One region of the Streptococcus sp. V913 genome, then DNA from elsewhere that is predicted to be linked to it. Evidence: predicted binding sites of a transcription regulator. Region 1 holds the regulator's gene; the other holds the start of a gene.
The links. The regulator CtsR, encoded in region 1, represses protease genes until heat stress. The targets are predictions, from matches to a motif close to TTGGTCAAAAAAGGTCAAANA.
Positions count from the first base shown of each region.

Region 2: a site for CtsR is predicted at 3,315-3,335, ahead of ACXYSL_RS03245 (ATP-dependent Clp protease ATP-binding subunit). Genes of this name have one in related genera too.

Region 1 covers NZ_JBTHHX010000003.1:131,823-137,488, reverse strand. Annotated here, with positions in the region: gene ACXYSL_RS06755 (ABC transporter permease) at 1-660, shown strand, start outside; gene ACXYSL_RS06750 (ABC transporter substrate-binding protein) at 698-1,705, shown strand; gene ACXYSL_RS06745 (ABC transporter ATP-binding protein) at 1,705-2,433, shown strand; gene ACXYSL_RS06740 (CtsR family transcriptional regulator) at 2,552-3,010, shown strand; gene ACXYSL_RS06735 (ATP-dependent Clp protease ATP-binding subunit) at 3,012-5,444, shown strand; gene ACXYSL_RS06730 (AAA family ATPase) at 5,591-5,666, shown strand, end outside.
Region 2 covers NZ_JBTHHX010000001.1:651,944-657,609, forward strand. Annotated here, with positions in the region: gene ACXYSL_RS03235 (DUF1846 domain-containing protein) at 1-296, shown strand, start outside; gene ACXYSL_RS03240 (S-ribosylhomocysteine lyase) at 388-870, shown strand; gene ACXYSL_RS03245 (ATP-dependent Clp protease ATP-binding subunit) at 930-3,035, opposite strand; gene pflB (formate C-acetyltransferase) at 3,429-5,666, opposite strand, start outside.

The DNA of each region.
Region 1 (5,666 bases):
CCCAAGTTTATCCTGCCAACTCCTCTTGAGATTCTCCAGTCCTTTGTTCGTGACAGAGAATTTCTCTGGTACCATAGCTGGGCGACCTTGAGAGTGGCTTTACTAGGTCTAGTTCTAGGAGTCTTGATTGCCTGTCTTATGGCGGTGCTCATGGATAGTCTGACTTGGCTCAATGACTTGATTTATCCTATGATGGTGGTTGTTCAGACCATTCCGACCATTGCCATAGCGCCTATCTTGGTCTTGTGGCTAGGCTATGGGATTTTGCCCAAGATTGTCTTGATTATCCTGACAACAACCTTCCCTATCATCGTCAGTATTTTGGATGGATTTAGGCATTGTGACAAGGATATGCTGACCTTGTTTAGTCTGATGCGAGCAAACCCTTGGCAAATCCTTTGGCATTTTAAAATACCAGTCAGCCTGCCCTACTTTTATGCGGGATTGAGGGTCAGTGTCTCCTACGCCTTTATCACAACCGTGGTGTCTGAGTGGTTGGGAGGTTTTGAAGGACTTGGTGTTTATATGATTCAGTCTAAAAAACTGTTTCAGTATGATACCATGTTTGCCATTATTATTCTGGTGTCGATTATCAGCCTTTTGGGTATGAAATTGGTCGATGTTAGTGAAAAATATGTGATTAAATGGAAACGTTCATAGAATAAGAATGTTTCAAAAAAGAAAAGAGGAAATGAAAATGAAGAAAACATGGAAAGTGTTTTTAACGCTTGTAACGGCTCTTGTAGCTGTCGTACTGGTGGCCTGTGGCCAAGGAACTGCTTCTAAGGACAACAAAGAGGCAGAAGTTAAGAAGATTGACTTTATCCTAGACTGGACGCCAAATACCAACCACACAGGGCTGTATGTTGCCAAGGAAAAAGGTTATTTCAAAGAAGCTGGAGTGGATGTTGATTTGAAATTGCCACCTGAAGAAAGCTCGTCTGACTTGGTGATCAATGGCAAGGCGCCATTTGCTATCTATTTCCAAGACTACATGGCTAAGAAATTGGAAAAAGGTGCAGGAATCACTGCCGTTGCCGCTATCGTTGAGCACAACACATCAGGAATCATCTCACGTAAATCGGACAATGTCAGCAGTCCAAAGGACTTGGTTGGGAAGAAATACGGAACTTGGAATGACCCGACTGAACTTGCTATGTTGAAAACCTTGGTGGAATCTCAAGGTGGAGACTTCGAAAAGGTCGAAAAAGTACCAAACAACGACTCAAACTCCATCACACCAATTGCCAATGGCGTCTTTGACACTGCTTGGATCTACTATGGGTGGGACGGTATCCTTGCCAAATCTCAAGGTGTAGACGCCAACTTCATGTACTTGAAAGACTATGTCAAGGAATTTGACTACTACTCACCAGTTATTATCGCAAACAACGACTATCTCAAAGACAACAAGGAAGAAGCTCGTAAAGTCATCCAAGCCATCAAAAAAGGCTACCAATATGCTATGGAACATCCAGAAGAAGCTGCGGATATTCTCATCAAGAATGCACCTGAACTCAAGGAAAAACGTGACTTTGTCATCGAATCGCAAAAATACTTGTCAAAAGAATACGCAAGCGACAAGGAAAAATGGGGACAATTTGACGCAGAACGCTGGAATGCCTTCTACAAGTGGGATAAAGAAAATGGGATCCTCAAAGAAGACTTGACTGACAAAGGCTTCACTAATGAATTTGTAAAATAATGACAGAAATTAGACTAGAACACGTAAGCTATGCCTACGACGATGAAAAGATTTTAGAGGACATTAACCTACAGGTGACTTCGGGTGAAGTGGTTTCTATCCTAGGTCCCAGTGGTGTAGGCAAGACTACCCTCTTTAACCTGATTGCAGGAATTTTAGAAGTCCAGTCGGGAAGAATTGTCCTTGATGGAGAGGAGAATCCCAAGGGGCGCGTGAGTTATATGTTGCAAAAGGATCTCCTCTTGGAGCACAAGACGGTGCTTGGCAATATCATCCTGCCCCTCTTGATTCAAAAGGTGGATAAGGCGGAAGCTATTGCCCGAGCGGATGATATCCTTGCGACCTTCCAGCTGACAGCCGTACGGGATAAGTATCCTCATGAGCTCAGTGGTGGGATGCGGCAACGTGTGGCCTTGCTTCGTACCTACCTTTTTGGGCACAAACTCTTTCTCTTGGATGAGGCCTTTAGTGCTTTGGATGAGATGACAAAGATGGAACTACACGCTTGGTATCTGGAGATTCATAAGCAGTTGCAGCTAACGACCTTGATCATCACACATAGTATTGAAGAGGCCCTCAATCTTAGCGACCGCATCTATATCCTAAAAAATCGGCCGGGACAGATTGTTTCTGAAGTCAAACTAGATTGGTCCCAGAGCGAAGACAAGGAAGTCCAAAAAATTGCCTATAAACGACAAATATTAGCAGAATTGGGATTAGATAAGTAGAAAAATAGGGAGTTGGTGAAGATTATCCTTTACCAGCGCCCTTTTTCTTTAAAAAAATCAAAAATTTCGGTATAATAGTCAAAGATAGTCAAGGTTCAAAGAAGGAGTTTGATTTACTATGAGATTTAAAAATACATCAGATCATATCGAAGCCTATATCAAGGCGATTTTAGACCAGTCTGGTATCGTGGAATTGCAACGGAGCCAGTTAGCTGATACCTTCCAGGTTGTGCCAAGTCAGATTAACTACGTCATCAAGACACGCTTTACGGAAAGTAGAGGTTACTTAGTTGAGAGCAAGCGTGGTGGTGGAGGCTACATTCGAATCGGACGGATTGAGTTTTCCAATCATCATGAGATGCTCCGCGATTTGCTTTACTCGATTGGTGAGCGAGTTAGTCAGGAGATTTATGAGGATATTCTCCAGCTTTTGGTGGAGCAGGACCTGATGACCAAGCAAGAGATGACCTTGCTGACTTCAGTAGCAACGGATCGTGTCCTAGGGGAAGAATCTTCAGTTGTCCGTGCCAATATGCTCCGACAGCTATTACAAGAGGTAGATAGAAAAGAGAAGTAAGATGAACTATTCAAAAGCATTGAATGAATGTATCGAAAGTGCCTACATGGTTGCAAGCCATTTTGGAGCTCATTACCTAGAGTCTTGGCATTTATTGATTGCCATGTCCAATCACAGTTACAGTGTGGCAGGTGCGACTTTAAACGATTATCCTTATGAAATGGACCGTTTAGAAGAGGTTGCGTTGGAACTGACTGAAACGGACTATAGCCAAGACGAAACCTTTACAGAATTACCCTTTTCCCATCGTTTGGAAGTTCTCTTTGCAGAAGCAGAGTATGTGGCCTCAGTGGTCCACGCAAAGGTGCTAGGGACAGAGCATGTCCTCTATGCAATCTTGCATGACGGAAATGCCTTGGCGACACGCATCTTGGAGAGAGCAGGCTTTTCTTATGAGGACCAGAAAGATCAGGTCAGAATTGCTGCTCTTCGTCGCAATCTAGAAGAGCGTGCAGGATGGACAAGAGAAGATCTCAAGGCTTTGCGTCAACGTCATCGCACAGTAACTGACAAGCAAAATTCCATGGCCAATATGATGGGCATGCCTCAAGCTCAAAGTGGCGGTTTAGAGGACTACACGCATGACCTAACGGAGCAAGCGCGTTCTGGCAAGTTAGAGCCAGTTATCGGTCGAGACAAGGAAATCTCACGTATGATTCAGATTTTGAGTCGGAAGACCAAGAACAATCCGGTCTTGGTTGGAGATGCGGGTGTCGGGAAAACAGCTCTGGCACTTGGTCTTGCTCAGCGTATTGCCAGTGGGGATGTACCTGCGGAGATGGCAAAGATGCGTGTTCTAGAGCTTGATTTGATGAATGTCGTTGCAGGGACACGTTTCCGTGGTGACTTTGAAGAGCGTATGAACAACATCATCAAGGATATCGAGGAAGATGGCAAAGTGATCCTCTTTATCGATGAACTCCACACCATCATGGGTTCTGGTAGCGGTATTGATTCGACTCTGGATGCAGCCAATATCTTGAAGCCAGCCTTAGCTCGTGGAACTCTGAGAACAGTTGGTGCAACCACTCAGGAAGAATACCAAAAACACATCGAAAAAGACGCAGCTCTTTCTCGTCGTTTTGCAAAAGTGACGATTGAAGAGCCAAGTCTAGCTGACAGTATGACCATTTTGCAAGGTTTGAAGGCCACCTATGAGAAACACCACCGTGTGCAAATCACAGATGAAGCTGTTGAAACAGCTGTCAAGATGGCGCATCGTTACTTGACCAGTCGTCACTTACCAGACTCTGCCATCGATCTATTGGATGAAGCGGCAGCAACAGTGCAAAACAAATCCAAGCAGGTGAAAACAGACGAATCCGATTTGAGTCCAGCTGACAAGGCCTTGATGGATGGCAAGTGGAAACAAGCTGCTCAGCTAATCGCAAAAGAGCAGGAAGTCCCTGTCTATAAAGATTTGGTAACAGAATCTGAAATTTTGACTACCTTGAGTCGCTTGTCAGGGATTCCAGTCCAAAAACTGACGCAAACGGATGCCAAGAAATACCTGAACTTGGAAGCTGAACTACACAAACGTGTCATCGGTCAAGATCAAGCTGTTTCAAGCATTAGCCGTGCGATTCGCCGCAACCAGTCAGGAATTCGTAGTCACAAGCGTCCGATTGGTTCCTTTATGTTCCTAGGGCCGACAGGAGTCGGTAAGACCGAATTGGCCAAGGCTCTGGCAGAAGTCCTCTTTGATGACGAATCAGCCCTTATTCGCTTTGATATGAGTGAGTATATGGAGAAATTTGCGGCTAGCCGTCTCAATGGAGCTCCTCCGGGTTATGTGGGCTACGAAGAAGGTGGGGAGTTGACTGAGAAGGTTCGCAACAAACCATACTCCGTTCTTCTATTTGACGAGGTAGAAAAGGCCCACCCAGATATCTTTAATGTTCTCTTGCAGGTTCTGGACGACGGCGTCTTGACAGATAGCAAGGGGCGCAAGGTTGATTTTTCAAATACCATTATCATCATGACGTCAAACCTTGGTGCGACGGCTCTTCGTGATGACAAGACGGTCGGCTTTGGGGCCAAGGACATTCGTTTTGACCAGGAAAATATGGAAAAACGAATCTTTGAAGAGTTGAAAAAAGCTTATCGACCAGAGTTTATCAACCGTATTGATGAAAAGGTGGTCTTCCATAGCTTAGATAGCGAACACATGCAGGAAATTGTCAAGATTATGGTGAAACCATTGATTGCTAGCCTCGCTGAGAAGGGCATCGACTTGAAACTGCAAGCTTCAGCGTTGAAGTTACTAGCAAGTCAAGGATATGATCCAGAAATGGGAGCTCGCCCACTTCGCAGAACCCTGCAAACAGAAGTGGAAGACAAGCTAGCAGAACTCCTTCTCAAGGGAGAACTAGTAGCAGGCAAGACCCTCAAGATAGGTGTTAAAGCTGGTCAATTAAAATTTGATATTGCTTAAAAATGGAGAGTCAGGAGCAATCCTGATTCTTTTTTTGCTACTTTTTTATAAAAAATGATAAAAAACTATTGACAAAACAAAAATATAGTATATAATAAAAACATAGAAAATAAAAATATCAAAAATAATAAAAAGGTAAAACGTTTATGAAAAAGAAAACAGCAGTGGTATTTGGAACCTTTGCCCCTCTCCATCAAGGGCATATCGATCTGATTCAGCGAG
Region 2 (5,666 bases), on a different contig from region 1:
AGGAAGTGAAACTCATCGAGCCTGAAGTCGTCAAACCAATTCAAGGTCTTAAAATCAATCATCTAGGTAGCCGCAATCCTCGCCTCCACTCAAATGAAATTTTGATTGCGCTAGCCATCACAGCTATGGAAAATCCTGATGCTGCGCGTGCCATGGAAGAACTTGGGAATCTCAAAGGAAGCGAAGCTCATTCAACCATCATCTTGACCGATGAAGACAAGAATGTCCTACGAAAATTGGGTATCAACGTAACCTTTGACCCATTCTACCAATACGACCGCTTGTATCGGAAATAATTCAAACCTCTCCTTCATCGGAGAGGTTTTCTCTCTATCTCAACAGCACCCTTTATGATATAATGAAAAAAGAAAACTGAAAGGAACTACCATGTCAAAAGAAGTTATTGTTGAAAGTTTTGAACTTGACCACACTATTGTTAAAGCACCCTATGTTCGCTTGATTGGGGAAGAAACCGGACCAAAGGGAGACATCATCTCCAACTATGATATTCGCTTGGTGCAACCGAACGAAGACTCAATCCCTACCGCTGGCCTTCACACTATCGAGCACCTCTTGGCCAAACTCATCCGTACTCGAATCGACGGGATGATTGATTGTTCCCCATTTGGTTGCCGTACAGGCTTCCACATGATTATGTGGGGACGCCATACCAGTGCTGAAATTGCTGCTGTTATCAAGGATTCGCTCAAGGAAATCGCGGAAACCACTACTTGGGAAGATGTCCCTGGAACAACCATCGAATCTTGCGGAAACTACAAGGACCACAGCCTCTTTTCTGCTAAAGAATGGGCGAAACTCATCTTGGAACAAGGAATCTCAGATGATGCCTTTGAGCGCCATATCATCTAAACACAAAAAGGAACCAGCTTTTAGCTAGTTCCTTCTTTTTTTATTCTCAAAATCTTGAGTTAGGCTTTTTCACGAATGACCAAAACGCCATCTTCCATATCTGCTTCCAAATGTTTAGCATCTAGGTGATCCAAGTGGAAGTCCGTCACCTTATCACGAATTTGTTGTTCCACCACGCGACGGAGAGGACGAACACCCATAACTTCGTCATAACCTTCTTCTGTGATAAAGTCCTTAGCTGCTTGACTAACTTCCAAATCAATGTCTTTCTTAGCCAAAGTTTGGTTGACTTCCGCCAACATCAAGTCCACAATCTTAGAAAGGTCTTCCTTATTCAAGTGTGAGAACTCGATAACTGCGTTAAAGCGGTTAAGGAACTCTGGACGGAAGAATGGTTTCAAACGATCCATCAACTCTGGTTTATCCGCATCTTCTGTCAAGTTAGCTTCATAGCCAAATCCAGCATTTGATGTCGCGATAATGACCGTGTTCTTAAAGTTCACTGTATTTCCTTGACCATCAGTTAAACGACCGTCATCCAAGACTTGGAGGAGAAGGGTAATTACTTGAGGATCAGCCTTTTCAATTTCGTCCAAGAGAATGATAGAGTATGGATTGCGACGAACACGTTCTGTCAAGGTATTGCTATTGTCATCATACCCAACATAACCTGCTGTTGTACCGATTAATTTAGATACGGCTGTGCGGTCACTGTATTCAGACATATCCAAGCGAATGATCGCATCTTTAGTACCAAACATATCGAGCGCTAATTGCTTAGCAAGTTCTGTCTTACCAACCCCAGTTGGACCTACAAAGAGGAAGCTACCGATTGGGCGATTGCCTTCATCAAAACCAGCACGGTTACGACGGATAGCACGAGCTACAGCTTCAACCGCCTTGTCTTGGCCGATAACCTTGTGTTCCAAGCGATGAGCCATATCTTTCAAACGTTCGATATCTGATGCTCCCATTTGTGAAACTGGGATACCTGTCATTCGTTCCACAGATTCAGCCACATCGTTGATGCTTGCAGTCACTTTCATGTCTTCTGTGTGGTTTTCGACTTTTTTCTCTAATTCTGCAATACGTATTTTGGCATTGAGAGCTGCTTCAAAATCTTCTGCCTCAACTGCTTTTTCTTGCTTGTCTTTTTCTGCCTCAATTTCCCGTTCAACAGCATGCACATCTGTTACAGGATGTTGAGCTGCCAAGTGAGCAGCCGTTACGTCTACAAGGTCAATAGCCTTATCTGGCAAGCTGCGTTGTGGAATGTATTGGATAGAATAATCCACTGCTGCTTTCAAGACTTCATCTGGCAAGATAACATTGTGGTGTTGTTGATAGAGGTCACGAATTCCTTGAAGGATTTTAAAGGTATCCTCTGCTGAAGGAGCATTGACCTTCACTTCGTTGAAACGACGAGCAAGAGCTGCATTTTTCAAGATGGTGTTACGGTATTCGTCTTGAGTTGTCGCTCCAATAACGGTCAATTCACCACGAGAGAGAGCTGGCTTGAGAATATCCGCAAGCCCTTTAGAACCACTGTCTCCTCCGATTGAGCCAGCGCCAAGGATTTGGTGGATTTCATCAAAGAAGAGGATAATATTTCCTGCTTCTTTCACTTCATTGACTAAGTTTTGAACGTTTTCTTCAAAGCTACCACGGTATTGAGTACCAGCCTCAAGACCTGAGATATCAATAGAAATAATTTCCTTGTTCTTGATGGCAGCTGGAACATCTCCGTTCACAATGGCTTGCGCTAGACCTTCGACAACTGCAGTCTTACCAACACCTGCATCTCCGACAAGTACAGGATTGTTTTTGGTACGACGTGAGAGGATTTCAGATGTTTCTTGAATTTCCTTGTTTCGTCCGATAACAGGATCCAACTTGCCCTCGCGAGCTTCTGCGGTCAAGTTTCGACCTAGTTTAGCAAGGACACCGTCTTGTTTCATACCTGAAGCGTGTTGTTGCATTTGCGCATCAGATTCTGCATTTCCTGGTAATTGACCAGTTGCACGATAGTGAGCAAACTCCTCAGGTGTCACTTCTCGTCCATTAATCAAGTAACGGCGGTTTTCAGAACTATATCCTCGCATACCACCCATCAATTGGTTAAATAAATCATCCATGTTGTTAAAGTTATTAAAGTTGTTGTTCATATTCTTTACCTCGTTTATTGTTAATTATTTGCGATCTCTGATATTGACTATCTTTGACCTTTGTTTTAAAAATTTTAGACTAGCTAACTAGCTACCCTACGTATGATTTCTGGTTTTTCTTTCTTAAATAAGCCTTTTATCATCTTCTTTTCAAAGTCTGTTAGATTTAACATAGGCCTCACCCCTTTCTCGGGATTCTATACCTCATTCTCAAAGACTAATTCGTTGAAAATGAGCTTTTTAAGGAATTCATTTTCCTTATGTTTCTACTATATCACTTTGGTCAGTAAAAGTCAATAACTTTTTGACCAAATTTGACTAATTTTTTAAAATTTTTCAAGGACGCAAAAAGCCAGTCGTTTCCAACTGGCCTTTTCTATTTAATTTAAAATCTTAGCTCAATGCATCATCCATTGAAAGAACTTCGTGGAAGACACGTTGTGTTAATTCAGTTTTTTGTTCTGGAGTGAGGTATTTGGTGTTTACACAGTATCCTGAGATACGAACGATGACATCTTCGCCATTCATAATCTTGTCATAAACATCTTTCAAGTCCATTACGTTCAAGTTACAGTGTTGTCCACCGTTTTCGAAGTAACCATCAAGGATTGTTACTAAGTTGTCTACTTGTTCGTCACGAGTTTTACCAAGAGCACGAGGTGAAACTTGAGTTGTCAATGAGATACCATCAGCTGCATAACCAAAGTCAAGGCTAGCAAGTGAGTTCAAGTTTTGCAACCATCCACCTTTAGCTTTGTTAGATGGGTTAGCACCTGGTGAGAAGAATTCAAGTTTAGACAAGTTCACAGAACCATCTTCGTTGAGGTATACACCTTTGTGGACTGGTGAGTTACCAGTTTGTTTAGAGTAAGCAACGTTAGATGTGATGGTCAAAAGTGATACTGTAGCTTCTGCGTTCTTGTAGAGTTTGTGGCTACGTAGACGAGTTGTGTAAGCTTCAATCAACCATTCTGCCAATTCGTTTGAACGTGGGTCATCTTCACCCCAACGTGGGTATTCACCGATTGTTTCGTAATCGTAGATGTAGCCATCCTCGTCACGGATTGGTTTAACTGTAGCGTACTTGATTGCTGACAATGTGTCAACAGTATTGGCAAATCCACAGATACCGAATCCCATGTTAGCACGTTGTTTAGTTGGCAAGAAGGCCATTTGAACCGCTTCGTAGTTGTACTTATCAGTCATGTAGTGGATGATGTTCAAAGCATCTACGTAAGTGTCAGTCAACCAGTCAAGAGATTTTTCAAAGTTCGCTTTAACTGATTCGAATTCAAGAACTTCGTCACGGATTGGTTCTATGTCAAATACCTTGTAGTCTTTGTGAACATCGTCGTAACCACCGTTCAAACCAGTAAGAAGGGCTTTCAATACGTTAACACGAGCACCGAAGTACTGGATGTTGTGACGTTGTTCTTCATTTTCTGGGTCAAGTGGTGACACACAGCATGAAATACAGCTCATTTCACCATATCCGTCTTTAGCCATTGTTGTTACACCTTCGTATTGGATAGAAGAGTGTTTATGGCTCATGTGCATACAGTAGCGACGGAAGCTATAAGGTAATTTGTCAGTCCAAAGAACTGTCAAGTTTGGCTCTGGAGAGTTACCGATGTTGTCAAGAGTGTTCAAGAAACGGTAGTCCATCTTAGTAACACGGTGACGACCGTCGTTACCCATACCAGCCATAGAAGTTGTGATGAAAGTTGGGTCACCTGAGTACAATTGGTCATAAGCTTTTGTACGAGCAAATTTAACTGTACGAAGTTTCATAACGAAATCATCAACAAACTCTTGGATTTCTGATTCAGTAAATGTACCACGAGCAAGGTCACGTTCTGCAAAGATATCCAATACGATTGGCACACGTCCTAGAGATGTTGCAGCACCGTTGATAACACGGCAGACAGCCATGAAGGCGATGTTCACCCATTGGATAGCTTCTTTGACGTTCATCGCTGGTTTGCGAACGTCAACACCGTAAAGGTCACCCAAGCGAACAACTTGTTGCAATGCTTGGTATTGAAGGTTTACTTCTTCGCGAAGACGGATTGTTTCTTCATCAATTTCTTTAATTGCATTCCAGTCGTTTACTTTTTCTTGCATCAAGTAGTCTGCACCGTAAAGAGCAAGACGTGCGTAAACACCGATGATACGTCCACGTGAGTAAGCATCTGGAAGACCAGTTACAGTGTGAGCGTGACGAGCACGACGGATATTTGAAGTGTAAGCACGGAAAATACCGTCGTTAACTGTTGTTACGTATTTTGTGAAGATTTCATGAACAGCTGGATCTGGTTCGTATCCATTTTCTTTCAAAGTAGTTTCAGCCATACGGATACCACCTTTTGGCATGAAATTCAATTTGAAGAGTTCATCGTTTTGGATACCGAAGATCAATTCGTTTTCTTTGTCGATAAATCCAGCAGGAATATCAGCAATAGATGTTGGACGAGTGTCCATTGGGAAACGAGTTTCTTCGTAGTGTGCTTTTGTTTCTTCTACGATTTTTTTGATGTGAAGCGAACGTTCTGTTGGGCCAGCAAGGAAACTTTCATCTCCGTCGTAAGGTGTGTAGTTAGCTTGAACGAAGCGAGAAATACTTGCTTTTTC